Regions from separate parts of the Streptomyces rectiviolaceus genome, predicted to be linked through region 2. Evidence: riboswitches for the same ligand, from Rfam matches in the RefSeq annotation. Region 2 holds a riboswitch; each other region holds the start of a gene.
What was found. A riboswitch is a leader RNA that binds a small molecule or an ion and turns the genes downstream of it on or off. The one in region 2 is predicted to bind cobalamin.

Region 1: it holds a riboswitch for cobalamin, as region 2 does, so the genes downstream of both, ABD378_RS41255 (ribonucleoside-diphosphate reductase subunit alpha) here and ABD378_RS24230 (cobalamin biosynthesis protein) in region 2, are expected to answer to the same signal.
Region 3: it holds a riboswitch for cobalamin, as region 2 does, so the genes downstream of both, cobN (cobaltochelatase subunit CobN) here and ABD378_RS24230 (cobalamin biosynthesis protein) in region 2, are expected to answer to the same signal.
Region 4: it holds a riboswitch for cobalamin, as region 2 does, so the genes downstream of both, metE (5-methyltetrahydropteroyltriglutamate--homocysteine S-methyltransferase) here and ABD378_RS24230 (cobalamin biosynthesis protein) in region 2, are expected to answer to the same signal.

The regions. Positions count from the first base shown of each region.
Region 1 is NZ_BAAAUG010000208.1:45,123-52,329, forward strand. It holds gene ABD378_RS41230 (carbon starvation CstA family protein) at 1-1,314, shown strand, start outside; gene ABD378_RS41235 (YbdD/YjiX family protein) at 1,311-1,508, shown strand; gene ABD378_RS41240 (DUF3311 domain-containing protein) at 1,630-1,899, shown strand; gene mctP (monocarboxylate uptake permease MctP) at 1,896-3,545, shown strand; gene ABD378_RS41250 (hypothetical protein) at 3,633-4,364, opposite strand; cobalamin riboswitch at 4,465-4,588, shown strand; gene ABD378_RS41255 (ribonucleoside-diphosphate reductase subunit alpha) at 4,729-7,149, shown strand; gene ABD378_RS41260 (ribonucleotide-diphosphate reductase subunit beta) at 7,149-7,207, shown strand, end outside.
Region 2 is NZ_BAAAUG010000085.1:16,597-23,803, reverse strand. It holds gene ABD378_RS24250 (helix-turn-helix domain-containing protein) at 141-995, shown strand; gene ABD378_RS24245 (hypothetical protein) at 1,040-1,591, shown strand; gene ABD378_RS24240 (hypothetical protein) at 1,524-1,832, opposite strand; gene ABD378_RS24235 (DUF397 domain-containing protein) at 1,829-2,044, opposite strand; cobalamin riboswitch at 2,282-2,424, shown strand; gene ABD378_RS24230 (cobalamin biosynthesis protein) at 2,547-3,488, shown strand; gene ABD378_RS24225 (cobyric acid synthase) at 3,485-4,993, shown strand; gene ABD378_RS24220 (putative cobaltochelatase) at 5,061-7,121, shown strand; gene cobO (cob(I)yrinic acid a,c-diamide adenosyltransferase) at 7,121-7,207, shown strand, end outside.
Region 3 is NZ_BAAAUG010000022.1:375,827-383,033, forward strand. It holds gene ABD378_RS07510 (cobalt-precorrin-6A reductase) at 1-708, shown strand, start outside; gene ABD378_RS07515 (precorrin-2 C(20)-methyltransferase) at 722-2,233, opposite strand; gene ABD378_RS07520 (precorrin-8X methylmutase) at 2,230-2,856, opposite strand; gene ABD378_RS07525 (precorrin-3B synthase) at 2,928-4,238, opposite strand; cobalamin riboswitch at 4,287-4,438, shown strand; gene cobN (cobaltochelatase subunit CobN) at 4,508-7,207, shown strand, end outside.
Region 4 is NZ_BAAAUG010000086.1:31,143-38,349, forward strand. It holds gene ABD378_RS24475 (MarR family winged helix-turn-helix transcriptional regulator) at 7-498, shown strand; gene metE (5-methyltetrahydropteroyltriglutamate--homocysteine S-methyltransferase) at 564-2,885, opposite strand; cobalamin riboswitch at 3,047-3,264, opposite strand; gene ABD378_RS24485 (3-hydroxybutyryl-CoA dehydrogenase) at 3,460-4,329, opposite strand; gene aceB (malate synthase A) at 4,326-5,918, opposite strand; gene aceA (isocitrate lyase) at 6,065-7,207, opposite strand, start outside.

The sequences.
Region 1 (7,207 bases), on a different contig from region 2:
GACTACCTCTCCACGTTCATGAAGATCGGCACGATCCTGCTGCTCGCGATCGGCGTCGTCGTCACGCTGCCGACGCTGAAGATGGACCCGGTGACCGACTTCGCCTCACGCGGCGACGGACCCGTCTTCGCGGGCTCGCTCTTCCCGTTCGTCTTCATCACCATCGCCTGCGGGGCCCTGTCCGGCTTCCACGCGCTGATCTCGTCGGGCACGACGCCGAAGATGATCCAGAAGGAGACGCAGGTCCGGATGATCGGCTACGGCTCCATGCTGATGGAGTCGTCGGTCGCGGTCATGGCGCTCGTCGCGGCGAGCATCATCGACCCGGGCCTCTACTTCGCGATGAACGCGCCCGCGGGCGTCATCGGGGACAACGTCCAGGCCGCGTCCCAGGCGGTCGCCGGCTTCGGGTACTCGATCTCCCCCGAGGACCTGGCACAGGCCGCCAAGAACGTCGAGGAGTCCTCGCTGCTCTCACGCACGGGCGGCGCGCCCACCCTCGCGGTCGGTGTGTCCGAGATCTTCTCGAAGGTCACCGGCGGCTCCATGAAGGCGTTCTGGTACCACTTCGCGATCATGTTTGAGGCGCTGTTCATCCTGACCGCGCTCGACGCGGGCACGCGCGTGGGCCGCTTCATGCTGCAGGACATGCTCGGGAACGTCTACAAGCCCTTCAAGAGGGTCAGTTGGAAACCCGGACTCATCATCACGAGCGCGGTCGTCACCGGCCTGTGGGGCTACTTCCTGTGGGTGGGCGTGCACGAGCCGCTCGGCGGGATCAACCAGCTCTTCCCGATCTTCGGCATCTCCAACCAGCTCCTCGCCGCGGTCGCGCTCGCCGTCTGCACGACGCTCCTGGTGAAGTCGGGGCGCCTCAAGTGGGCCTGGATCACCGGAATCCCGCTCGCCTGGGACGCGACGGTCACCCTGACCGCCAGCTGGCAGAAGGTCTTCTCCAGCGACCCGCGCGTGGGCTTCTTCAAGCAGCGCTCGGTCTACCAGGACGCGATCGACGACGGAAAGATCCTGCCGCCCGCCAAGACCATGGAAGACATGCGCACGGTCGTCACCAACTCCACGGTGGACGGCGTCCTTTCGGCCGCGCTCGCCCTGCTCATCGTCATCGTGATCGCGGACGCGGCACGGATCTGCGTGAAGCACATCCGCAACCCCCGGTCGTCGAAGCTGAGCGAGGCCGAGTACGTGGAGTCGAAGCTGACCGTGCCGGCCGGTCTGATCCCGACCCAGGAGGAGAAGGCGGAACTGGCGGCGGCGAAGGCGAAGGTCAGCGGCGACGCGAAGGCCCCGTCATGACGTGGGTGCTGCGTGGGCTGCGCTGGGTGCGTTGGTACACACGGGAGTTGACCGACGAGTCCGCGTACGACCGTTATGTCGCGCACAAGCGGAAGACGCATCCCGGGGCATCCGTCCCCTCCCGGAGGGAGTTCGAGCGAATGCGGACGGATCAGCAGGAGTCAGACCCCAGGCAGGGGTTCCGCTGCTGCTGACCCCGCACTGAGCAGGCACATTGATACGTCCGGTATCCGGACGGGGGTTCCATAGATCAATCCTCTCGCTTAGATTTCCCGCACGTTAAAGGTGGGATAAGCGAGGGAGCGGAGCCGCGAAGTGTCAGATGCGCCTGAAGTGAGCAGACCGGTGGTCACGCCGGTCCGCGTGGTCATTGCCCTCTGTCTCGTCGCGCCGTTCGTGGCGATGCTCTGGGTGAGCTCCTACGCGAAGGTCGAACCGACCTTCATCGGCATCCCGTTCTTCTACTGGTACCAGATGCTGTGGGTGCTCATATCCACGCTTCTCACCATGATCGCGTACAAGCTGTGGCAGCGTGACCAGCGCGCCCGCAAGGCCGAGCAGGCCCAGGGGGGTGCGACCCGATGAACGAGCTCGCAGCGGACACGGGCGGCATCAACGGCATCGCCCTCGCCGTCTTCATCTTCTTCTTCGCCGCCGTCACGGCGATGGGCTTCCTGGCCGCGCGCTGGCGCAAGGCCGAGACCGAGAGCCTGGACGAATGGGGCCTGGGCGGACGGTCGTTCGGCACCTGGGTCACGTGGTTCCTGCTCGGCGGCGACCTCTACACGGCGTATACGTTCGTGGCGGTCCCTGCGGCGATCTACGCGGCGGGCGCGGCCGGCTTCTTCGCTGTGCCGTACACGATCCTCGTCTACCCGCTGATCTTCACCTTCCTGCCGCGCCTGTGGTCCGTGTCGCACAAGCACGGATACGTGACCACATCGGACTTCGTGCGCGGGCGCTTCGGCTCCAAGGGGCTCTCACTGGCCGTCGCGGTCACCGGCATCCTCGCCACGATGCCGTACATCGCACTCCAGTTGGTCGGCATCCAGGCCGTGCTCGACGTCATGGGCGTCGGCGGTGGCCCTGACACGAACTGGTTCATCAAGGACCTGCCGCTCCTGATCGCGTTCGCGGTGCTCGCCGCGTACACGTACTCGTCGGGTCTGCGCGCCCCCGCGCTGATCGCGTTCGTGAAGGACGGCCTGATCTACCTCGTCATCGCCGTCGCGATCATCTACATCCCGATCAAGCTCGGCGGCTTCGACGAGATCTTCCAGGCGGCGAACGACAAGTTCTCAGCGAGCAACGAGGCGGCGGGCAAGCCCGTCGCGGGCCTCGCGCCGGGCCATGCCGGGCAGTGGACCTATGCCACGCTCGCGCTCGGCTCCGCGCTCGCGCTGTTCATGTACCCGCACTCGATCACGGCGACGCTCTCCTCCAAGAGCCGCAACGTGATCCGCCGCAACACCACGATCCTGCCGCTCTACTCGCTGATGCTGGGCCTGCTCGCGCTGCTCGGCTTCATGGCGATCGCGGCCGGGGTGAAGGTCGAGAACGGGCAGCTGGCGATCCCGCAGCTGTTCGAGACGATGTTCCCCGACTGGTTCACCGGCGTCGCGTTCGCGGCGATCGGCATCGGCGCGCTCGTGCCCGCGGCCATCATGTCGATCGCGGCCGCGAATCTCTTCACCAGGAACATCTACAAGGACTTCCTCAAGCCGGACGCGACACCCTCGCAGGAGATGAAGGTCTCCAAGCTGGTCTCGCTCCTGGTGAAGGTCGGCGCGCTCGCCTTCGTCCTCACCATGGACAAGACGGTCGCGATCAACTTCCAGCTCCTGGGCGGCATCTGGATCCTGCAGACCATGCCCGCGCTTGTCGGCGGCCTGTTCACGCGGTGGTTCCACCGCTGGGCGCTGCTCGCGGGCTGGGCGGTCGGCATGGTCTACGGAACCGTCGCCGCGTACGGCGTCGCGTCGCCGACGCAGAAGCACTTCGGCGGCTCGTCCGACGAGATCCCCGGCATCGGCGAGATCGGCTACATCGGCCTCACGGCGTTCGTCCTGAACGTGGTGGTCACCGTGGTCATGACCTTCGTCCTGCGCGCCATGAAGGCCCCTGACGGGATCGACGAGACCTCTCCCGGCGACTACACGGCGGACGCGGGCGACCCGGGCGTCGTGGAGGAGCTGCCGCCGGCCACGGTGGGAGCGCCCGGCGGGCACTGAGCCTCTTCTGTACGCGGTACGAGCGCGGGCCGCCGGATTCCTCCGGCGGCCCGCGCTCTTGCGCGTCGCCTACGAGGCCTACTAGTCCTACGCGGCCTTGTAGAGCTTCGTGCGGACCCGCTGTGCCGCCCGGGCGGCCGAGGAGATCGTCAGGGCCTTGTCGGTGCCCCCTCGCACGATGACGAGCACACCGCCGACCCGCATCCCGACCTCGTACTCCGCAGTGCCGTCGTACTCGTCGCCGCCGGTGGTCCGCGTGGTCTCGATGACCGCCTCGTCGCCCAGGCCCGGCAGCTTCCCTGCCTCGTGGTGCTCGGTGACCGGGGCCGCCTCCGTGTCGACGGCCGCGGCGGGGCACACCTCGTTGAGCTGGAGTCGCAGCGCGAGGTAGCGCTCGGCCCGCGCGGCCGGCATCGAGACCAGGCGCTCGAAGACGTAGGGATCGCCCTCGTCGACCTCTCCGGGCCGGGGGCGCACCGTGTGCTCGGCGCTGGCGCCCCGCATGCGCCACAGCTCCTCGCGCGCCTCCTTGCCGGGTGCGCAGGAGCCCCAGTCGCCGCCGCCGAAGTGCCGGTTGAACAGCCCCAGGGTCGCCTCGGACGCCTCTGCCTTCGCCCCGACCGCCTTCGCCGGAAGCAGCGCCGCCTTCAGCTCGGCGTCCGTGAAGACCTTCCCGGGATCCGCGTCGCCGTCGACACCGGGCGCCGTGGTCGGCTTCGGGGTCCGCGCAGGCTTCGACCCCGCCTTCTCACCGGCCTCCCCGCACCCGGTGAGCAGCATCACCAGCGCCGCGGCACAGGCCGCACCCCGTCCCCGCACAGCGACTCTCCCTGTTCGGCCATCAGTTCGGCCGCCACCCTAGGGGATACGCACGCCGACACAAGATGTGGGGTTGCCGCCGAGAGCCAGCACAAGATGTATGCTCGTGCTCGCTGTCGCCGCAGGGGAATCCGGTGCAAGTCCGGAACTGTCCCGCAACGGTGTATGAGTACGCATTTGTCGTGCTCGCAAGTCCGAAAACCTGTCGACAGCGCGCCCGTTCCGACCGGTCCGGGTGCCAACGACGTCCGGGCCTCGTGGAATGGGCTGGTGGACGCGGAGCGCAGCCCTGCCCAGGGGCGGCCCCCGTGTGTCACTCACCCCTCCTCCCCAAGGCTCAGAGCCGAGCGAGGGAGTGCTCCACGTGACCATCGCGCCAGCCGAACCTGCGTCAGCGCAGACCACCGACGGTCAGCAGACCGCCGACGGCCCAGGAACCGCGCTGCTGCGTACCCTGACCGACCTCACCGCCGACCTCCCCGACGCCGACCCCGGCAGAGTCGCGGCCGCCGCGCTGCGCGGCCGTTCGGCCAGGGCCGATGTGGCGGAGCTGCGGGAGCTGGCGACCGAGGCCGCCGCGGGGCTCATCTCCGAGGACCCGACCTACTCGCAGCTCGCGGCCAGGCTCCTCAGCCTCAGCATCCGTGACGAGGCCGCGTCGCAGGGCGTGCGCTCCTTCTCCGACTCGGTCGCCGTCGGGCACCGCGAGGGCCTGATCGCGGACCGTACGGCAGCGTTCGTCACCGACCATGCGGAGCACCTCGACGGTCTCGTGGAGGCGGCCCTGGAGGACGGCGCCGACTTCCGCTTCGGTTACTTCGGCCTGCGCACCCTGCACAGCCGCTATCTCCTTCGCCATCCGATCACCCGGCAGGTCATCGAGACCCCGCAGCACTTCATGCTGCGCGTCGCGAGCGGCCTCGCCGAGGACGAAAGCGTCCGCGCGGTGGACGAAGTCGCCGCCCTGTACCGCCTGATGAGCCGCCTGGACTACCTGCCGTCATCGCCGACGCTCTTCAACTCCGGCACGCGCCACCCGCAGATGTCCTCCTGCTACCTCCTCGACTCCCCGCTGGACGAGCTTGACTCCATCTACGACCGCTACCACCAGGTCGCGCGCCTCTCCAAGCACGCGGGCGGCATCGGCCTCTCGTACTCCCGCATCCGCGCCCGCGGTTCGCTGATCCGCGGCACGAACGGCCACTCCAACGGCATCGTGCCGTTCCTCAAGACCCTGGACGCCTCCGTCGCCGCCGTGAACCAGGGCGGCAGGCGCAAGGGCGCCGCCGCGGTGTACCTGGAGACCTGGCACTCCGACATCGAAGAGTTCCTGGAGCTGCGCGACAACACCGGTGAGGACCAGCGGCGCACGCACAACCTCAACCTCGCGCACTGGATCCCGGACGAGTTCATGCGCCGGGTCGCCGCGAGCCAGGACTGGTCGCTGTTCTCGCCCGCCGACGTGCCCGAGCTCGTCGACCTGTGGGGCGACGAGTTCGACGCCGCGTACCGCAAGGCCGAGGCCGCCGGGCTCGCCCGCAAGACCATCCCCGCCCGTGACCTCTACGGCCGCATGATGCGCACCCTGGCACAGACCGGCAACGGCTGGATGACCTTCAAGGACGCCGCCAACCGCACCGCCAACCAGACGGCGGAGCCCGGCCACACGGTCCACTCCTCCAACCTCTGCACGGAGATCCTGGAGGTGACGGACGACGGCGAGACGGCCGTCTGCAACCTGGGTTCGGTGAACCTCGGCGCCTTCGTGGACACGGCCGCCGGTGACATCGACTGGGAGCGGCTCGACGAGACCGTCCGCACGGCCGTCACGTTCCTCGACCGCGTCGTCGACATCAACTTCTACCCGACCGAGCAGGCCGGGCGCTCCAACGCCAGGTGGCGTCCGGTGGGCCTGGGCGCCATGGGTCTGCAGGACGTCTTCTTCCAGCTGAAGCTGCCCTTCGACTCCCCCGCCGCGCGCGCCCTCTCGACGCGCATCGCCGAGCGGATCATGCTCGCCGCGTACGAGGCGTCCGCCGACCTCGCCGAGCGCAACGGCCCGCTGCCCGCCTGGGAGAAGACCCGCACCGCGCGCGGCGTCCTGCACCCCGACCACTACGGCGTCGAGCTGACCTGGCCGGAGCGCTGGGCCGCGCTGCGGGAACGTATCGCCGTCACCGGCATGCGCAACTCGCTGCTTCTCGCCATCGCGCCGACCGCCACGATCGCGTCCATCGCGGGCGTCTACGAGTGCATCGAGCCGCAGGTCTCCAACCTCTTCAAGCGCGAGACGCTGAGCGGTGAATTCCTCCAGGTCAACGCCTACCTGGTCCAGGAGCTGAAACGGCTCGGCGTCTGGGACGCGCAGACCCGCGAGGCGCTGCGCGAGGCCAACGGCTCGGTGCAGGGCTTCAGTTGGATCCCCGCCGAGGTGCGCGACCTCTACCGCACCGCGTGGGAGATCCCGCAGCGCGGCCTGATCGACATGGCCGCCGCGCGCACGCCGTACCTCGACCAGGCGCAGTCCCTGAACCTGTTCCTGGAGACGCCGACCATCGGCAAGCTCTCCTCGATGTACGCGTACGCGTGGCAGCAGGGCCTGAAGACGACGTACTACCTGCGTTCGCGCCCGGCGACCCGCATCGCCCGCGCGGCGGCGGGCCGGAGCGAGTCCGCCGAGCCCGCCCCCACCCCCGGCCCCTCCCCTGTACCTGCCCAGGCCACGGCCGAAGACGCCGTCGCCTGCTCCCTGGAAAACCCCGAGTCCTGCGAGGCCTGCCAGTAATGAGCTCCACGACCAACGCCGAGAAGAACCTCCTCGACCCGGGCTTCGAGCTGACCCT
Region 2 (7,207 bases):
TTTCACACGTACGAGCGCATGCGATGCGGCGAAGTGACATATGGCATAATGACACCGAGCTGTCTGCTAGCGTCGGCTGCACATATCGCTCTCTGCCTTATGTCATTGATCAGCAGCCATCACGACAGCGAGGAGCCACCATGTCGAGGGATGTCGACCCGAGCCTGAATCGCCGCAGGCTTCGCATCGCACTCCGCAAGGCCCGCGAGGCCGCGGAGCAGTCACAGGGCCAAGCCGCCCAGGCCCTCGACTGGTCACTGTCCAAGATCATGAGGATCGAACAGGGCACGGTCAGCCTCTCCGTGACCGATCTGCGCGCTCTTCTCCAGCAGTACGGGGCGACGGAACCGAAACTCGTCGCGGAGCTGGAAGAAGCCGCCCGCGGCTCCAAGGGCCCAAGCTGGTGGGCCGCCTACCACGACATCATCGGGCAGCAGTTCAGTCAGTACCTGGGGTACGAGAGCGCCGCAGCGTCCTTTCGCACGTACAACCCCATCATCGTGCCCGGCCTTCTGCAGACGGACGAGTACGCGATGGCGCTCCTCGCCCCCCGCGTCGACGAGGCGCGGGCACGGAGGATCGTAGAGCTGCGGACAGCGCGCCAGGAGCGCGCCCTGGAGCGCGAGAACCCGCCGTTCACGTTCTTCGTCGTCGACGAGGCCGCGCTGCACCGGCAGATCGGCGGACCACGCGTGCAGCGCGCCCAGTTGCAGCGCCTCATCGACATCTCGACGCGCCCGAAGGTGTCCCTCCAGGTGCTGCCGTTCACGGCGGGCGCCCACTACTCCACCCTGAGCAGCTTCATCCTGCTCGGCTTCCTCGACGACGAGGACCTGCTGTACCTGGAAGCCCAGGGAAACCAGTCGATCCGTGACGACCACGAGCTGATCGTGCGTCACCAGGAGTGCTTCGAATCTCTCCGCGAGACCGCGTACGCCGGGGAGCAGGCCATCGACTTGATCAATCAGATCAGGGACGGCATTGACAGCAGCTGACCTCCCGGCCCCAAGGAGTCCGGGAGGAGCGAGGAGGCCTCAAGATGCCAGCCGCGTTGCGAGAGTGGTGGCAGGGGGTTCTCGCGGCCATCAGGCAGGCGCCGTGGCCGAGCGGTGGTTCGGGTGGTGCGCAAGGTGCCGGTGGGGCCTCCACCGGCAGCCCCGCAGGCTCGACCGCCGATGCCACCGGCAGCGCCGCTCTCGGACAGACACCGGCCGACGGCCCCTCCTACAACCAGCTCGTCCGCGAAGCGATGGCCGACCAGGACCGCACGGACCGGATGGACACGCTGGACCGCCATCGCACGGACGACAACGTCCGGATGTTCACGACCAGGGTCGTCTACTGCACCGGCTGCATACTCGTCCTGCTGCTGACGCTCACGGGAGTGCTCGTCGTCCTGGGCGCCGTCGGCATGACGGGCTTCTGGACGGTCGGCTCGGTGATCGCCGTCTTCTCGACCCCTGTGATCGCGCTGAGCCGCCAGCTCGCCAAGCTGATCTCGCAGACAGGGACTACGCCCGCGCTCAGCGACGACCGCCGCGCTGTGGTTCCCGCTCAGCGGCCCCAGCCCAAGGCCGACGATCCTGCCTGAACTCGGCGAATCCCCACCACAGGCCCATGGACACCGCGGCCACCGCGGCCGCGAGTGCCCAGACGGCCAGCCGCGCCGCCGTCCCCTCGACCAGAAGGGCGGCCGCCGCGCCGACCAGGGTGGCGGCCGCACCGAGCAGCACGCACCCCGCCACGACCACGACAACCCCGGATGCCTTCCGCTTCCCCCCGTGCACACCGTTCACCAGGTGCCGCACTTCGGCGAGATGATGCTCGGTCATCCTGTCCCCCCTCTCTCTCCCCCGTCGCCGACGAGAGCGTTCAGGAACGCCTGCCAACGCTCAACAGAGAAGACGACGCGCGGCCCCGACGGGTTCTGCGAATCACGGACGATCACCGCCTCCCGCACGAAGGCGACTTCGACGCAGTCTCCTTCGTCCCCGCTGTGGCTGCTCCTGCACCAGGACCGTCCGGACGAACTCCCATGGGACACGCCGACCTCCCCCTACCAGAGAGCCTGCGTCCCGCACGATAGCGCCGTGATCTTGGAGGGCCCACAGGTCCGCCGAGAACCGCCACACCACGTACCGACCCGGACCGAATCACTCCTGGACCGCTCTCCGGTTGTCGTGTTCCAGTCTAGGAAAGTTCAATTTCCAGGCCTAGGGATAAACCGGCCCCATGTGGGCCTCGGCACACTCTCCCGTCCCAGGTCAACGGCAAGTTGACGGGCGTTCGCGGGCGTGGTGGACTGCCGGAGCCATTACGGCGGCAGGAGAGGAAGCCGGTGCGAATCCGGCGCGGTCCCGCCACTGTCATCGAGGAGACGACCCCTCGGAAGCCAGGAACTCTCGCCGCCGGTCACGTCGAACCAGGGCGCGGACACCCTGAGTGAGGACATATCGCCATGCGCGGCCGCCCGTTGCCGGTCTCTGTGCCCCTGCCCGTCCAGGCCGGGCCCCTCGCTCTCCTCCACGTACCGGTCGGCTGAAGCCATGTGTGCCGATCGCGACTTCGCGTACGGCGCCGCCGCCGGCCTCCTCGGTGATCTGCTCCTCGGCGATCCTCGCCGCGGGCACCCGGTCGCCGCGTTCGGCCGGGCGGCGGGCGCTGTCGAGCGTGTGCTGTGGCGTGACCACCGCGGATGGGGCGCCCTGCATGCCGTGGTGTGTGCCGGGGGCGCGGCGGGTGCCGCCGTCCTGGTCTCTTCTCTTGTACGTGACTCACGCGCCGCGTCCGTCGCGCTGACCGCCGCCTCCACCTGGGCCGTGGTCGGCGGCACCTCCCTCGGACGTGAGGCGCGGGCCATCGGCGGTGCGCTCGCCGCCGGGGACGTCGAGGTGGCGCGGGAGCGGCTGCCGCATCTGTGCGGGCGGGATCCGCGGTCGCTGGACGCCGACGGCATCGCGCGTGCCGTGGTCGAGTCCGTCGCCGAGAACACCTCCGACGCTGTGGTCGGGGCGCTCGTGTGGGGCGCCGTCGGCGGGGTGCCGGGGCTCGTCGCCTTCCGGGCCGTCAACACGCTCGACGCCATGGTCGGACACAAGTCCGTGAAGTACCGGCGGTACGGGTGGGCTTCCGCGCGGCTCGACGATGTTCTGGGGTGGCCGGGCGCCCGGCTCACCGCGGTGCTCGCGGCTGCCGCCGGGGATGCTCCGAGGGGAGCCCTGCGGGCCTGGCGTGCGGACGCCGCCAAGCATCCGAGCCCCAACGCGGGGCCCGTCGAGGCCGCCTTCGCCGGGGCGTTGGGGGTAAGGCTCGGGGGGACCCTCTCGTACGGAGGCCGGGTGGAACACCGGCCTGTCCTGAACACGGGCGGGCGGGCCGTCGAAGTGGCGGACATCGAGCGGGCCGTGCGGTTGTCGCGACGGGTCGGGCTGCTGGCCCTGGGGGTCGCCGCAGCGGTGAGCACTATGCGGAAAGGCGGCGCCTCATGAGTGGTGGACTGCTCGTTGCCGGGACCACATCCGACGCGGGGAAGAGCGTCGTCACCGCCGGGATCTGCCGGTGGCTGGCCCGCAAGGGGGTCTCCGTCGCGCCCTTCAAGGCGCAGAACATGTCCCTCAACTCCTTTGTCACGCGCGAAGGTGCCGAGATCGGGCGGGCCCAGGCCATGCAGGCACAGGCCGCCAGGGTCGAGCCGAGCGCGCTGATGAACCCCGTGCTGCTCAAGCCGGGCAGTGACCGCAGCAGCCAGGTCGTCCTCATGGGCAAGCCCGTGGGCGAGATGACCGCGCGCGGCTACCACGGCGGACGGCAGGAAGCGCTGCTCTCCACCGTCGTGGGATGCCTGGAGGAGCTCCGGGGCAGCTATGACGCCGTGATCTGTGAAGGCGCGGGCAGTCCCGCCGAGATCAATCTGCGGCGTACGGACATCGTGAACATGGGGATCGCGCGGGCCGCCCGCTTCCCCGTCCTGGTCGTCGGCGACATCGACCGGGGTGGCGTCTTCGCCTCCTTCTTCGGTACGACCGCGCTGCTGAGCGCCCAGGACCAGGAGCTGGTCGCCGGGTATCTCGTCAACAAGTTCCGGGGCGACGTCTCGCTGCTCGAACCCGGGCTCGACATGCTTCTCGGGCTCACCGGGCGGCGTACGTTCGGTGTGCTGCCGTTCCAGCACGGCCTCGGCATCGACGAGGAGGACGGGCTTCGGGTGTCCCTGCGGGGTGCCGTCAGGGAGTCCGCCGTCGCTCCCCCGGTCGGTGATGACGTGCTGCGGGTCGCCGTCTGTGCCGTGCCTCTGATGTCGAACTTCACGGACGTGGACGCCCTGGCCGCCGAACCGGGCGTCGTCGTGCGGTTCGTGGACCGGGCCGATGAGCTCGTCGACGCCGATCTCGTGGTCGTACCGGGGACGCGCGGCACCGTCCGCGCTCTTGAGTGGCTGCGCGAGCGCGGTCTCGCGGACGCCATCGCGCGGCGCGCCGCCGAGGGGCGACCCGTGCTCGGGATCTGCGGCGGCTTCCAGCTGCTCGGCGAGCGTATCGAGGATGACGTCGAGTCGCGTGCGGGGACCGTGGACGGGCTCGGACTGCTGCCCGTGCGGGTGCGGTTCGCACGCGAGAAGACCCTCGCACGGCCGGTCGGCGAGGCGCTCGGCGAACCCGTCGAGGGGTACGAGATCCATCACGGCGTCGCCGAAGTCCTGGGCGGAGAGCCCTTCTTGGACGGCTGCCGCGTCGGCGAGGTGTGGGGCACGCACTGGCACGGCTCCCTGGAGAGCGACGCGTTCCGGCGCCGCTTCCTGACCGAGGTCGCCCGCGCCGCGGGGCGCCGCTTCGTGCCCGCGCCCGACACCAGCTTCGGCGCACTGCGCGAGGAGCAGCTCGACCTGCTCGGCGACCTGATCGAGGAACACGCGGACACGGACGCGCTGCTCGGTCTGATCGAGAACGGCCCCCCGTCCGGCCTCCCCTTCATCGCACCGGGGGCACCCTCATGACCGGCGGAGGGGGACGGGCGAGACCCGCTGTCCCCTGCCCCGCCCCGCATCACGTAATGGAGGCCTTGTGAGTACCCCCTATCCGTTCACCGCTCTCGTCGGGCAGGACGACCTGCGGCTCGCCCTGCTGCTCAACGCCGTCTCGCCCGCTGTCGGCGGCGTGCTCGTCCGCGGGGAGAAGGGGACCGCCAAGTCCACCGCCGTGCGGGCACTTTCCGCTCTGCTGCCGCAGGTTCCCGTCGTCGCAGGATGCCGCTTCTCCTGCGACCCGGCAGCCCCCGACCCCGCCTGCCCCGACGGCCCGCACGACGTCGGCGGGGCCTCCGTGCGGGACGCGCGGATGGTCGAGCTGCCCGTCGGAGCCTCCGAGGACCGTCTTGTCGGGGCGCTCGACATCGAGCGGGCGCTCTCCGAGGGCGTGAAGGCCTTCGAGCCGGGGCTGCTCGCCGACGCCCATCGCGGCATCCTCTACGTCGACGAAGTCAACCTGCTGCACGACCACTTGGTCGACCTGCTGCTCGACGCCGCCGCCATGGGCGCCTCGTACGTGGAGCGTGAGGGCGTGTCCGTGCGGCATGCCGCGCGGTTCCTGCTCGTGGGCACCATGAACCCCGAAGAGGGCGAGCTGCGCCCGCAGTTGCTCGACCGGTTCGGGCTCACCGTCGAGGTCGCCGCATCGCGCGAGACCGATCAGCGGGTCGAGGTCGTGCGGCGGCGGCTCGCGTACGACGACGACGCGGAGGGGTTCGCCGCGCGGTGGCACGACGACGAGTCCGCGCTGCGGGACCGGATCGTCGCCGCGCGCGCACTGCTTCCCCATGTGCGGCTCGGCGACGGGGCGTTGCGGCAGATCGCCGCCACCTGTGCGGCCTTCGAGGTCGACGGGATGCGGGCCGACATCGTGATGGCGCGTACCGCGACGGCCCTGGCCGCCTGGGCGGGCCGCGGCGACGTACTCGCCGAGGATGTGCGCCAGGCCGCTCTCCTCGCGCTTCCGCACCGGCGCCGGCGCAATCCCTTCGACGCTCCGGGGCTCGACGAGGACAAGCTCGACGACACGTTGGAGCAGGCCGACGACGGTGAGGGCGAGGGGGACGACGATCCCGAGCCCGACGGCGACGGTCCCGGTGGGGGCGGGCAGCCGCCTCAGGACGGGCCCGATACGCCTGACGTCCCTGGCGCACGTGACGGTCATGACGCACCCGCCGCCGACGGCGAGAGCGGCCAGGACGACGACTCCTCCCCCGCTGAGGCCCCCGCACAGGCCCCCGCCGCCGGTGGCGGTGAGCAGCGGGCCGTGGGTGCCTCCGAGCCTTTCCGTACGAAGATGCTGAGCGTGCCCGGCCTCGGTGAGGGCGCCGCGGGGCGGCGTTCCCGTGCGCGGACCGAGCACGGGCGGACCACCGGGGCCCGGCGGCCCAGGGGGGCGCTGACCAAGCTGCACCTGGCGGCCACCGTGCAAGCGGCGGCCCCGCATCAGCGGGCGCGCGGGCGCTCGGGGCGTGGCCTTGTCGTGCGGCGGGACGATCTGCGGCAGGCGACTCGGGAGGGGCGTGAGGGCAACCTCGTGCTCTTCGTCGTGGATGCCTCCGGGTCCATGGCGGCGCGGCAGCGGATGAGCGCCGTGAAGGGAGCGGTGCTCTCGCTGCTGCTCGATGCCTATCAGCGGCGGGACAAGGTCGGACTCGTCACCTTCCGGGGGTCCGATGCCGAGGTGGCGCTGCCGCCCACCTCTTCCGTCGACGCGGCCGCCGCTCGCCTCGAGACGCTGCCCACGGGCGGGCGTACGCCCGTCGCGGCCGGGTTGCTCAAGGCGCACGACGTGCTGCGGGTGGAGCGGCTGCGGGATCCGGCACGGCGTCCCCTGGTCGTGGTCGTGACGGACGGCCGGGCCACGGGGGGCGTGGATCCGGTGGCCCGGGCGGGGCGTGCCGCGCGCCTGTTCGGGGCCGCCGGGGTCGCATCCGTGGTCGTCGACTGCGAGTCGGGGCACATCCGGCTCGGGCTCGCGGGGCAGCTGGCGGGCGAACTCGGCGGGACCGCCGTGACGCTCGACGAACTGCGGGCGGAGTCCATCGCGGGGCTCGTCAAGGACGTACAGGGAACTCAGATGAGGAGCGTGGCCTGATGCCCCAAGGGCAGCCGAACGTGGTGCCGGACGACGGGCTCACCACGCGTCAGCGGCGCAACCGTCCGCTGGTGATGGTGCACACC
Region 3 (7,207 bases), on a different contig from region 2:
GAGGCCCTGGTGGACACGCTGCCCGCCGCAGCGAGGGTGACCAGCTCGCTGGCCGGACGCGTGGCAAGCCCGAGACTGCCGCCGGGCGAGGTGCGCGTGGGCGGCTTCGGCGGAGCCGACGGCCTGGCCGCATGGCTGCGTACGCACCAGGTGAGCGCGCTCATCGATGCCACCCATCCTTTCGCCGAGACGATCAGTTTCAATGCGGCCGCTGCCGCCGCTGCCGCCCATGTTCCCCTGCTGGCGCTGCGCAGGACCGGCTGGGTGCCCGGCGACGGCGACGCCTGGCATGCGGTCGGCTCCCTGGCCGAGGCGGCAACGGCACTGCCCGCGCTGGGGCGGCGCGTCTTCCTCACCACCGGGCGCATGGGTCTTGCCGCCTTCGCCGATCTGGACAAGCTGTGGTTCTTGATGCGTTCGGTGGACGCCCCGGACGCACCGCACCCCCTGCGGATGGAGGTGCTGCTCGACCGCGGCCCGTTCACCTTGGAGCGGGAGCGCGAGCTGATCCGCCGCCATCGCATCGACGTCGTCGTCACCAAGGACAGCGGCGGCGCCGCCACCGCCCCCAAACTGGCCGCGGCCCGTGAGGCGCGGATCCCGGTGGTCGTGGTGCGCAGGCCGCCCGTGCCCGACGGGGTAGCGGTGGCCGACACTCCGGAGCAGGCCCTGGCCTGGCTGCACGCACACGGCGGCAGCCAGGCCTAGCGGAACCGCAGGCTCAGTCCTCGGGGTAGCGGCGGGGCGTCCACACGATCTGCTGTCCGTCGCCGCGCTGCTCCCAGCGGGTCTGCGATGACCCCACAAGCAGGATCGTGCGCATGTCGACCTCGGCGGGGTCGAGGTCGGCGAGGCGCACGGTGCGTACGCTCTCGGTCGGCCCGCCGACGTCCCTGCCGAGGACCACGGGGGTGTCCGGCGAGCGGTGCTCCAGGAGCAGCTCGCGGGCCTTGCCGACCTGCCAGGTCCGGCTGCGGGAGCCGGGGTTGTACAGCGCGAGCACCAGGTCCGCGGAGGCCGCGGCTTGCAGCCGCTGCGCGATCACCTCCCACGGCTTGAGCCGGTCGGAGAGCGACATCGTCGCGTAGTCGTGGCCCAGCGGAGCGCCCGCGCGGGCGGCGGCCGCGTTGGCCGCGGTCACCCCCGGAAGCACCCGCACCGGCAGGTCCGCGTACTGCTTCTGCGAGGCCACCTCAAGTACGGCCGTCGCCATGGCGAACACGCCAGGGTCGCCGCCGGAGACCACGGCGACGCGACGCCCGCGCCGGGCGAGATCCAGGGCGAACTCGGCGCGCTCCGACTCGACCTTGTTGTCGGAGCCGTGGCGCACCTGCCCCGGACGGACCGGCACCCGGTCCAGATAGGTGGTGTAGCCGACCAGATCGTCGGCGGCGGCAAGGACCCCGCGCGTCTCGGGCGTGAGCCACAGCGGCCCGGCGGGACCGGTACCGACCACGGCCACCTCACCGGCGTCCGGGGCGCGCTCGGGCCGCGGGGCATCGATCCTGCTGGGCAGGACCGCGACCGCGAAGTACGGCACGGAGTCGGCGTCGACCGCGGCAAGATCGTCGATGCGCTCGCCGGCCATGGTGGCGCGCTCGACGTAGTGGGCCTCGGGCAGCCGCCCGGAGGCCTCGAAGGCGCGGCGCACCGCGGGGAACGTACGGCCAAGCTTCATCACCACCGCGGCATCGGTGGCGGCCAGACGGGCGGTCAGCTCCTCCTCCGGCAGGGTGCCGGGCAGGATGGTGAGCACCTCCTCGCCCTCGGCGAGCGGGGTGCCGAGCCGGGCGGCCGCGGCGCTGACGGAGGTGACGCCGGGGATCACCTCGGTGGGATAGCGGTCGGCGAGCCGCTTGTGCATGTGCATGTACGAGCCGTAGAAGAGCGGGTCGCCCTCGGCCAGGACGGCGACCGTGCGTCCCGCGTCGAGGTGCACCGCAAGGCGGGCCGCCGCCTCGGTGTAGAAGTCCTCCATCGCGCCCCGGTAGCCGCCGGGGTGGTCGGTGGTCTCCGTGGTGAGGGGGTAGACCAGGGCTTCCTCGATGTGGTCGGCGCGCAGGTGCTCGGCCGCGATGGACCGCGCGATGGACCGTCCGTGCCGGGCGCTGTGATAGGCGACGACATCGGCCTCGCCGATGACTTGCACCGCCCGCAGGGTCATGAGGGACGGATCGCCGGGGCCGAGCCCGACGCCGTAAAGGCGGCCTGTCGTGTGCTCGCTCACGCTCATTCTTCCTCGCTGGCGATCGCGTTGAGTGCGGCGGCCGCGATGGCGCTTCCGCCCCGACGGCCCCGCACGATCAGGTTCTCCAGGCCGGACGCGTGCGCGGCCAGGGCGTCCTTGGACTCCATGGCGCCGACGAAGCCGACGGGCACACCGATGACGGCGGCGGGGCGCGGTGCGCCCTCCTCGATCATTTCGAGCAGCCGGAACAGCGCGGTGGGCGCGTTGCCGACGGCTATGACCGCGCCTTCCATGCGATCGCGCCACAGTTCCAGGGCGGCGGCGCTGCGAGTGGTGCCGAGCTTGGCCGCGAGATCGGGCACCGCCGGGTCGGACAGGGTGCACACCACGTCGTTGTCGGCGGGCAGCCGCTTGCGGGTGACGCCGCTCGCGACCATGGCCACGTCGCACAGGATGGGAGCGCCCGCCCGCAGGGCCTCGCGGGCACGGGCCACCACGTCCGGGGTGAAAGCGAGGTCGCGTACGAGGTCGACCATGCCGCAGGCGTGGATCATGCGGACCGCGACCTGGCTGACGTCGGCGGGCAGGCCCGCCAGATCCGCCTCCGCGCGGATCGTGGCGAAGGACTGGCGGTAGATCGCCGGTCCGTCCTTCTCGTACTGGTGCACAGTGCGTTCGCTCTCTTGATAGGGCATGGAACAGTCAGGTGTTGCGGGGTTGATCATGTGTTCATGTGTGGTCAGCGGCGGGCCGCGGCCACGGCGGCGGCGAGCGCCGCGCCCGGGCTGCCGGGGATGCTCGCCGGAGCGTCCCGTTTCTCGCCGCGTACGTGGGAGATCTGATGCCCGTCGGGAGTGGCGACGACGTCGATCCACTCCCCGTGAGGGTGTCCGCACCGGCGCTCGCACCCGGACCAGTACACCGGCAGCGCCCCCACGGGCCCCAACGATGCTGTCGCCGTGGCGCGTACGTCGTCCAGGGACTTGGCACAGCCGGGCCTGCCGATACAGGCACCCACTCCGGTCCAGGGAGAGCCGGGTCCGGTGATGAGGCCGGCGGCCCCCAGATCTTCCAGGAGCTGTGCGGCCTCGCGCCGGTCGACTCCCGGCAGGACGACTCCGCGCCAGGGGGTCAGCCGCAGCTCGCCGCCGCCGCGGTGGCGGGCGGTGTCCGTCAGTGTCTGCCACTGGGGTGCGCTGATGCGGCCCAGGGGCAGGCCGAGGGAGAGCGCGGCCGTGTCGCGCGGGCCGGGCACGACACCGAGGGCGGGCCCGGCCGCATCCCGGGGGAGCGGGCCGGTGGTGGGGGTGACGCGGAACCCGGCCTCCCGCAGGCGGCGCAGGACCGCGTCGAGGAGGGGGCCGACGCCGCCGGGCAGATCCGTCACCCGCCAGGAACCCGCGTCGGGCGCCTGCTCCAGGAAGGTCTCGGCCGCGATGAGGGCGGCCCGCGGTGCCTGCGCGGCAGACAACAGGACGGCATCGTGCACCGGGCCGATCCGCAGCAGCGCCTCGTCATCGCCCCGCGCCGTCAGGGTCACATCGCCGCCGAGCGCTCCGACATCGCCGCGGCCGTCGTCGAGCGCGAACAAGAACCGCCCTGACAGGGCGGCGGCCCGGTCGCTGGTGCACAACAGCTCGTCCAGGGCGGACAACCACGGACGAATGTCGCGCTCGCCCCGGTCGTCGAGTCCCGAGAGCGGGGAGGCCACCACGTTGCGTACCCGCTCGTGGAGTTCTGAGGGCAAAAGCCCCGATTCGCCCAGCAGGTAAGCCAGTTCGCTCCCGCAGTCCGCACCAAGGCCGCGCAGCTGGACATTGCCGCGCGATGTGAGATGCAACTCCCCGTCTCCAAGACGCTCTGCCAGGTCCCGCAGCACGTCAGCCTGCCCCACGGTCAGCAGGCCACCCGGGACGCGGACGCGGGCCAGCGCCCCGTCGTCCGCCCGGTGCAGCCGCAGCGTCCCGGGGCATGCGTCGCCGCGGCCGCGGGCAGACTCGTCTCCCGAGAGCGCGGGCGAGGGGACCGATGGGGGCATGGCGGCGAGCATACCGACCCATCGCAGCAGGTCCGCCTGCCCCCCGGCAGTTGATCGGCCCTTAGTATTCCTAGCGACGGGCCAGCCGGCCCGTCGTCGCCACAGACGGCGACAAGGGGAGGAAGCCCGGTGCGATTCCGGCGCGGTCCCGCCACTGTGAGCCCGGTGCACATGCCGGGTGAGTCAGGAACTCCCTTCCCCGAGCTCTCGTCCGCTCGAGCAGGGGAGACGCCATCGACACCACCCGGGGCGTGGACACCCCGAGGAAGGCCCGACGCCGCATGATCCTGCTCCTGTCGACGTCCGACACCGACCTGCTCAGCGCCCGCGCCGCCGCCGGCCCGGTCGACTACCGCTACGCGAACCCCTCCCGGCTCCCGCTCGAGGACCTCCCGCAGCTCCTGGACGGCGCCGACCTGGTCGTCGTGCGTCTCCTCGGCGGCGTGCGCGCCTGGCAGGAAGGACTCGACCAAGTCCTGGCCACCGGACGCCCCGTGGTCGTCCTCACCGGCGAACAGGCCCCCGACGCCCAGCTGATGGCCGCATCGACCGTGCCGATCGGCATCGCCGCCGAGGCCCACGCCTACCTCGCCCACGGCGGACCCGGCAACCTGGAGCAGCTGGCCCGGTTCCTCTCCGACACCGTCCTGCTCACCGGCCACGGCTTCGAGCCGCCCGCCCCCGCACCCTCGTGGGGCCCGCTGGAGCGCACCGCCCGTCAGGTCGAGGGACCGACCGTCGCGGTGCTCTACTACCGCGCCCACCACATGAGCGGCAACACCGCCTTCATCGAGGCCCTGTGCCGCGCGGTCGAGGACGCCGGAGCGCGCCCGCTGCCGCTGTACGTCGCCTCGCTGCGCACCCCCGAGCCCGAACTCATCGATGAACTGCGCGCCGCCGACGCGATCGTGACCACGGTCCTCGCGGCGGGCGGCACGCGGCCCGCCGAGGCATCGGCGGGCGGCGACGACGAGTCCTGGGACGCAGGCGCCCTCAGCGGCCTCGACGTGCCCATCCTCCAGGCGCTGTGCCTCACCAGCTCACGTACCGACTGGGAGGACAACGACGAGGGCGTCTCGCCGCTGGACGCCGCAAGCCAGATCGCGGTCCCCGAGTTCGACGGCCGCCTGATCACGGTGCCGTTCTCCTTCAAGGAGATCGACGAGGACGGTCTGCCCGCGTACGTCGCCGACGCCGAGCGCGCCGCCCGCGTGGCAGGCATCGCCGTCCGGCACGCGCGCCTTCGCCACATCCCGGCCGCCGACAAGCGCATCGCGCTCGTCCTGTCCGCCTACCCGACCAAGCACTCGCGGATCGGCAACGCGGTCGGCCTCGACACCCCCGCCAGTGCCGTCTCCCTGCTGCGCCGACTCCGCGAAGAGGGCTACGACTTCGGTACGGAGGAGGTCCCGGGCCTGGCCTCCGGCGACGGCGACGAGCTGATCTACGCCCTGATCGAGGCGGGCGGCCACGACCAGGAGTGGCTCACCGATGAGCAGCTGGCCCGCAACCCCGTCCGCATCCCGGCGGCCGACTACCGCCGCTGGTACGCCACCCTCCCCGCCGAGCTGCGCGAGTCCGTCGAGCAGCACTGGGGCCCCGCCCCCGGCGAGATGTTCGTCGACCGGTCCCGCAACCCGGAGGGCGACATCGTGCTTGCCGCCCTGCGCCGCGGCAACCTGCTCATCCTCATCCAGCCGCCGCGCGGTTTCGGCGAGAACCCGATCGCGATCTACCACGACCCCGATCTGCCGCCCTCGCACCACTACTTGGCCGCCTACCGCTGGATCGCCGCATCCGCCGACGACAACGGCTTCGGCGCCGACGCGATGATCCACCTCGGCAAGCACGGCAACCTGGAATGGCTGCCCGGCAAGAACGCGGGCCTGTCCGCGGCCTGCGGCCCCGACGCGGCCCTGGGCGATCTCCCCCTGATCTACCCGTTCCTGGTCAACGACCCGGGAGAGGGCACGCAGGCCAAGCGGCGCGTCCACGCCACCCTCGTCGACCACCTCGTACCGCCGATGGCGCGCGCCGAAAGCTACGGCGACATCGCCCGCCTCGAACAACTCCTGGACGAGCACGCCCAGATCGCCGCGATGGACCCGGCGAAGCTGCCCGCGATCCGCGCCCAGATCTGGACCCTGATCCAGGCCGCCAAGCTCGACCACGACCTGGGGCTCGAAGGCCGCCCCGAGGACGAGGGCTTCGACGAGTTCATCATGCATCTCGACGGCTGGCTCTGTGAGATCAAGGACGCCCAGATCCGCGACGGCCTGCATGTCCTGGGCGGCGCCCCGGCCGGCGCCGACCGCGTCAACCTCGTCCTCGCGATCCTGCGCGCCCGCCAGATCTGGGGCGGCACGGCGTCGCTCCCCGGCCTGCGCGAGGCGCTGGGCCTCGACGAGTCGGCGGCCACCCGCACCACCGCCGACGAGGTCGAGGCGAAGGCCCGCACCCTGGTCCAGGCGATGGACGACGCCGACTGGGCCCCGGACGCCGTGGCGAGGGTGGCCGACGGGCACCCGCAGTCCGTCGCCGACATCCTCGACTTCGCCGCCCGCGAGGTCGTACCGCGCCTTGCCGCCACGACCGACGAACTGGACCACGCCGTCCACGCGTTGGAGGGCGGCTTCGTCCCCGCAGGACCTTCGGGCTCCCCGCTGCGCGGCCTGGTCAACGTCCTGCCGACCGGCCGCAACTTCTACTCCGTCGACCCCAAGGCGGTGCCGTCCCGCCTCGCCTGGGAGACCGGCCAGGCCCTCGCCGACTCGCTCCTCGATCGCTACCGCACCGACAACGGCGACTGGCCGACCTCGGTGGGCCTGTCCCTGTGGGGTACGAGTGCGATGCGCACCGCCGGTGACGACGTCGCCGAAGCCCTCGCGCTCCTTGGCATCCGCCCGGTCTGGGACGACGCGTCGCGCCGCGTCACAGGCCTGGAGGCGATCCCCGCGGACGAGCTCGGCCGCCCGCGCATC
Region 4 (7,207 bases), on a different contig from region 2:
CCCCTCATGACCAGCCGGAAGACCACCGCCGAGCCCGTGGAGGAAGGATCCGTCGACGAGGGCGCACCCTGGATGCGCGGCCTCCACGCCGACGCGGGCTACCTGCTCTACCGCCTCGGCCTGCGCTCGGGGCAGCTCTTCAACGCGGCGCTCCAGAGATCCGGCCTACGCCTGCGCCACTACGCGCTGCTGCGCTATCTGGCCACGGTAGAGGGCGCGGCACAGCGGGAGCTGAGCCAGGAACTCGGCTACGACCCCAGCGCGATCGTCGGCCTGGTCGACGACCTGGAACGCCTCGGCTTCGTCGAGCGCCGCCCCGCCCCCGACGACCGCCGCCGCCGCATCGTCGCCCTCGCCCCGGCGGGCCACGACTTCCTGCGCGACTCCGACGAGGTGGCCCGCGGCGTCACCGACGAACTGCTCGCCCCGCTCGGTCCGCAGGAGCGGGAGATGTTGCATGTGCTGTTGTCTCGGGTGGCTCATACGGATGGGGGCTGAGGGCGTCCCCACGGAACGGGGCGGCCATTCGCCCTCGAATGGCCGCCCCGTCCCGCTCGTTCGGGTCAGGAACCCGAAGGCAGCTCCGCCCTCACCTCACGCGCCGCCGCGACCAGGTTCTCCAGGGAGGCTCGGGTCTCGGGCCAGCCGCGGGTCTTGAGGCCGCAGTCGGGGTTCACCCACAGCCGCTCGGCGGGGATGGCCTCAAGTCCCTTGCGCAACAGGGCCGCTGCCTCCTCGGTGCTCGGTACGCGCGGGGAGTGGATGTCGTAGACGCCAGGGCCCGCCTCGCGCGGGTAGCCGTGCTCGGCCAGTTCGCGGGCCACCTGCATGTGTGAGCGGGCGGCCTCCAGGCTGATGACGTCGGCGTCGAGGTCGTCGATGGCCTGGACGATGTCGCCGAACTCGGCGTAGCACATGTGGGTGTGGATCTGTGTGTCCGGGCGGACGCCGCTGGTGGTGAGGCGGAAGGATTCCGTGGCCCAGTCCAGGTACGCGGCGTGCTCGGCGGTGCGCAGCGGAAGCGTCTCGCGCAGCGCCGGTTCGTCGACCTGGATCACCGAAGTGCCTGCCGTCTCCAGGTCGTTGACCTCGTCGCGCAGGGCGAGGGCGACCTGGCGCGCGGTGTCTCCGAGTGGCTGGTCGTCGCGGACGAACGACCAGGCGAGCATGGTGACAGGACCGGTGAGCATGCCCTTGACGGGGCGTTCGGTGAGGGAGTTGGCGTACGAGGTCCAGCGCACCGTCATCGGCTCGGGCCGGGAGATGTCGCCGGCGAGGACCGGCGGGCGCACATAGCGGGTGCCGTACGACTGGACCCAGCCGTGCTGCGTGGCGAGGTAGCCGGTGAGCTGCTCGGCGAAGTACTGCACCATGTCGTTGCGTTCGGGCTCGCCGTGCACCAGGACGTCGATGCCCGCCTTCTCCTGGAAGGCGAGCACCTCGCGGATCTCGTTCTTGATGCGCTCCTCGTAGCCTGCCGTGTCGATACGGCCCGCACGCAAGTCGGCCCGTGCCGTGCGCAGTTCGGTGGTCTGCGGGAAGGAGCCGATGGTGGTCGTGGGCAGTTGCGGCAGGCCGAGCCGGGCCCGCTGGGCCGCCGCACGCTCCGGGTAGGCGTGGGCGCGGCGGGCATCGGCGCCCGTGACGGAGGCGACGCGTGAGCGTACGGCCGGGTCGTGGGTGAGGGCCGAGCCCGAGCGGGACGCCAGGTCGGCCCGGTTGGCGGACAGTTCGGCCGTGATGGCGCCCGTGCCCTGGGCCAGACCGCGGGCCAGCGTGGCGATCTCGGTGGTCTTCTGGTGGGCGAAGGCCAGCCAGCGGGCGATCTGCGGGTCGATGTCCCGCTCGGCGGTGGCGTCCAGCGGGACGTGCAGCAGGGAGCAGGACGCGGAGACGTCGACCCGTTCGGCGAGCCCCAGGAGCGTGCCCAGGGTGGACAGGGACTTCTCCAGGTCGTTGATCCAGATGTTGCGGCCGTTGACGACGCCCGCGACCAGACGCTTGCCGGGCAGCCCGCCGACGGCGGCGAGGTCCTCGAGCTGACTGGCGGCGGCCTCGGTGAAGTCAAGGGCGAGGCCCTCGACCGGCGCCTTGGCGAGCACCGGCAGCGCCTCGCCGAGCCTGCCGAAGTAGGAACCGACAAGAAGCTTCGGGCGGTCGGTGAGAGCACCCAGATCGCGGTAGGCGCGGGCGGCGGCGTTGAGCTCGGCCGGGGTGCGGTCCTGGACCAGGGCGGGCTCGTCGAGCTGCGCCCACTCGGCGCCCGCGGCGCGCAGGTCGGCCAGGACCTCGGCGTACACGGGCAGCAGGCGGTCGAGGAGCGTCAGCGGCTCGAAGTCGGCGGCCACGCCGGGCGCGGGCTTGGCGAGCAGCAGATAAGTGACCGGACCGACGAGGACCGGGCGGGCCGCGAAGCCCATCGCGAGGGCCTCCTTCAGCTCGGCGACCTGCTTGGCGGAGTCGGCGGTGAAGACGGTGTCGGGGCCGAGCTCCGGCACGAGGTAGTGGTAGTTGGTGTCGAACCACTTGGTCATCTCGAGGGGGGCCACGTCCTGGGTGCCGCGGGCCATCGCGAAATAGCCGTCGAGCGGGTCCGTGTCGACGGCCTCGCGGTGCCGCGGGGGGACGGCGCCGACCATGACGCTGGTGTCCAGGACGTGGTCGTAGTACGAGAAGTCACCGGTCGGCACCTCATGGATGCCCGCGTCGACCAGACGCTGCCAGGTGGACCGGCGCAGCTGCGCCGCGGTGTACCGGAGGGCGTCGGCGGTGACGCGGCCCTTCCAGTAGCCCTCGACGGCCTTCTTCAGTTCCCGGTCGGGGCCCTGGCGGGGGTAGCCGTACACAGTGGCCTGTGCTGCCGCGGCTGCGGACTTCGTTGTCACGGAAATCTCCTTCGCGAGATGACTCCTGAGATCCCGGTGACGGGACACGGACGCGAAGGGATGACGAACCGGGCGGACCGGACGCGCGCCACCGGCGCGGTGCTCCACCTGATCTGACGCCGACCCGCCCACGAGGTCACCGAGATGTCCGCACGTGAGGGGTCACGTACGGGCAACGGGCAGGTCTTCGGACTCGCGGGCACACCTGCCGAGACAGGTTCCTACTGGCCGTCGCTTCCCGGATCCGCGCTTGGATCCAGTGCGTATGACGGCGGTCGTTCCCACTCACCGCTGCGGGGCAGTCCCGGATTCCCACCGGGTTCCCTCTTACGACACCTCTGCCTGGCGGACAGGGCGAACCAGCTGCACTGGTCAGGCTAAGGGGTGGTCGGCCTCTTGGGCAGCACTGATCACATTCCGGACCGTGAGGTGAGACACGGACCCGCCCGGCGCGGGCGAACACGTGAACCGGCCGCGCGAACACGTGAAGGGGCGCGGAACAGATCACCACTCTGTTCCGCGCCCCGCTCACAGCAGCCGCGGGCCCCTCAGCCCAGCGGCGGACCCGGGCCCCTCAGCCCCGGTCGTAGATGTGGAACCCGCGGCCGGTCTTGCGGCCGAGCAGCCCCGCCTCCACCATGCGCCGGAGCAGCGGCGGCGGTGCGTACAGGGGTTCCTTGAACTCTTCGTAGAGAGACGCCGCGATGGAGGCGACCGTGTCCAGGCCGATCAGGTCCGCCAGCTTCAGCGGCCCCATCGGGTGCGCGCAGCCCAACTCCATGCCCGCGTCCACATCGGCGGCCGTGGCGAAGCCCGACTCCGTCATCCGGATCGCCGAGAGGAGGTAGGGGACGAGCAGGGCGTTGACGACGAAGCCCGCTCTGTCCTGCGACCGGACGACCGTCTTGCCCAGGGTGTGCGTGGCGAAGTCCTCGACGGCGGCGACGGTTTCTGCGGCCGTGTGCAGCGAGGAGACGATCTCGACCAGGGGGAGCACGGGGGCGGGATTGAAGAAGTGCAGCCCGAGGACACGGTCGGCGCGCCGGGTCGCCATGCCCAGACGCATGACCGGGATGGACGAGGTGTTGGTGGCCAGGATCGCCCCCGGGTCCTCGACGACCTTGTCCAGGGTGGCGAAGATCTCCGTATTCGCCGCGGTGTCCTCGACGACGGCCTCGACGACGAGCTGACGGTCGGCCAGGTCGTCGATGCTGCCGGTGAAGACCATGCGGGCCAGCGCGTCCTCGGCGCCGATGCGGTCCAACTTGCCGCGCTGCACGGCTCGTTCGAGCGATACGGCGACCCGCTCGCGGGCTGCGCGGGCGGTGAGGGCGTCGGCCTCGCAGACGACGGTGTCCAGGCCGGCGCGGGCGCACACCTCGGCGATTCCGGCGCCCATCTGGCCCCCGCCCACCACACCGACCCGGCGGATGGCCGCGGTCATGACTGTCCCTCCAGGTGACGCACGAGGTGGCGGCTGTAGGCATCCGTGGTGAAGAAGGCGGGCAACTCCCGTGCCAGCGCGGTCCGTTCGAAGAGACCGCGGATCTCGTCGAGGGGCGCCCACGGGTACTCCGCCCCCAGGGCGGCGAGCTCGTCCTCCACCACCTCCGACACCGCCTCGCGATCGACGGCCCGGTGGCGCAGCCACTGCCAGATCTGCACCCGGGCGATCTCGGCGGTGGCGGCGTCCTCCATCAGCCCGTACAGGGCGACGGCTCCCTGGCCGTGCAGCCATGCGGCGAAGTAGCGCAGGGCGACGGCGATGTTGGTGCGTACGCCCTCCGAGGTGGGCGGCGCGCTGATGCGGCGTACGGAGAGCAACCGTGCCGCCGTCACCTCGACGTCGTCGCGGGTGCGGTCGATCTGGTGCGGGCGGGTGTCGAGCACCCCGTCGAACACCTCGCGGCAGACGGGCACGAGCGCGGGGTGGGCGACCCAGGAGCCGTCGAACCCGTCCTCGGCCTCGCGTTCCTTGTCGAGCCGCACCCTGGCGAGGGCCGCCCGGTGGGCGTCGGGGTCCTTGCCGGGTACGTGAGCGGCCATGCCGCCGATGGCGTGGGCGCCCCGCTTGTGGCAGGTGCGCACCAGGAGTTCGGTGTACGCGCGCATGAAGGGGGCGGTCATGGTGACCTTGGCCCGGTCGGGCAGCAGGAAGTCGGTGCGGTGTCCGAAGGTCTTGATGAGGCTGAAGAGGTAGTCCCAGCGGCCGGCGTTGAGGCCCGAGCTGTGCTCGCGCAGCTCGTAGAGGATCTCCTCCATCTGGACGGCCGCCGTGATGGTCTCGATCAAGGCCGTGGCCCGGATCGTGCCGCGGGGGATGCCGATGAGGTCCTGGGCCAGGATGAACACGTCGTTCCACAGCCGCGCCTCGTCGCGGCTCTCCAGCTTCGGCAGGTAGAAGTACGGGCCGCGCCCCGCTTCGATCTGCCGCTGGGCGCAGTGGAAGAAGTAGAGGCCGAAGTCCACGAGGGACGCGGGCGCTGGCCGGCCGCCGATCTCCAGGTGCTCCTCGGTCAGGTGCCAGCCGCGCGGGCGGACGACGATGGTCGCGACCTGCTCGCCGAGCCGGTACCGCCTGCCGTACGGCGTGGTGAAGTCGATCCTGCGCTCGATGGCGTCGAGCAGGTTCAGCTGACCGCCGATGATGTTGTCCCAGGTGGGTGAGGTCGCGTCCTCGAAGTCCGCCATCCACACCTGGGCACCGGAGTTGAGGGCGTTGACCGCCATCCCGCGTTCCGGCGGTCCTGTGATCTCCACACGTCGGTCGGTCAGTCCGGGTGCCGGGGGCGCCACCTGCCAGGAGTCGTCCGCCCGTATGCGGGCGGTGGCGACGGAGAAGTCGAGCGGGGAGCCGGAAGCAAGGCGGGCTCCCACCCGCGTGCGCTCCTTGAGGATCTCCAGGCGGCGGTCGGCGAAGGCGTCGACGAGGCGGCCGACGAACTCCAGCGCCTCGGGAGTGAGGATCTCGTCGTGACGGTCAGCCGGTGCGCCGAGGACCTGAGCACGGCTTGTCGGAGCGGAGATGGTCATGCGGGTCTCCTCAGGGGGGTGTGCGGAAGTGGAGGCGCCCCGAAGGGGCGCGGGGCTGTGACACATGGGGCTCCGCCCCGTGGGCGCGCCCAGCCCCCACCGGCCCTCGGTTGTCGATGCGGTGATCCAGCGAAGCGCCCAAGCGCCTAGTGGAACTGCTCTTCCTCGGTGGATCCGGCAAGCGCCGTCGTGGAGGAGGCCGGGTTGACGGCGGTGGACACCTGGTCGAAGTAGCCGGTGCCGACCTCGCGCTGGTGCTTCACGGCGGTGAAGCCCTGCGCCTGCGCGGCGAACTCGCGCTCCTGGAGGTCGACATAGGCGGTCATGCCGTGCTCGGCATAGCCGCGGGCCAGGTCGAACATGCCGTGGTTGAGGGAGTGGAAGCCGGCAAGCGTGATGAACTGGAAGCGGTAGCCCATGGCGCCCAGTTCGCGCTGGAACTTGGCGATCTGGTCGTCGTCCAGGGCGGCACGCCAGTTGAACGACGGCGAGCAGTTGTAGGCGAGCATCTGGTCGGGGTGCTCGGCGTGGATCGCCTCGGCGAACTCGCGTGCCTGGGCGAGGTCCGGGGTGCCGGTCTCGACCCAGATGAGGTCCGCGTACGGGGCGTAGGCGAGGCCGCGGGCGATGACGGGCGCCATGCCGCTGCGCACCCGGTAGAAGCCCTCGGCGGTGCGCTCGCCCGTGACGAACTCGGCGTCACGCTCGTCGACATCGCTGGTCAGCAGGTTCGCCGCGAGCGCGTCGGTGCGCGCCACGATCAGCGTCGGCACATCGGCGATGTCGGCGGCCAGGCGGGCCGCGTTGAGGGTGCGGATGTGCTGGCCGGTCGGCACGAGCACCTTTCCGCCCAGGTGACCGCACTTCTTCTCCGAGGCCAGCTGGTCCTCGTAGTGGATGCCCGCGGCGCCCGCGGCGATCATCGCCTTGGTCAGCTCGAAGGCGTTGAGCGGTCCGCCGAAGCCCGCCTCGGCGTCGGCGACGATCGGCGCGAGCCAGTCGGTGGTGTCGTCGCCGCCCTCGGCGGTGGCGATCTGGTCGGCGCGCAGCAGCGCGTTGTTGATCCGACGGACCACCTGCGGCACCGAGTTGGCCGGGTAGAGCGACTGGTCGGGGTAGGTGTGCCCGGCCTGGTTGGCGTCGGCGGCCACCTGCCAGCCGGACAGGTAGATCGCCTGAAGACCGGCCTTGACCTGCTGGACCGCCTGGCCGCCGGTCAGTGCGCCGAGCGCGTGGATGTAGTCCTGCTCGTGCAATTGGCGCCACAGCCGCTCGGCCCCGCGCCGGGC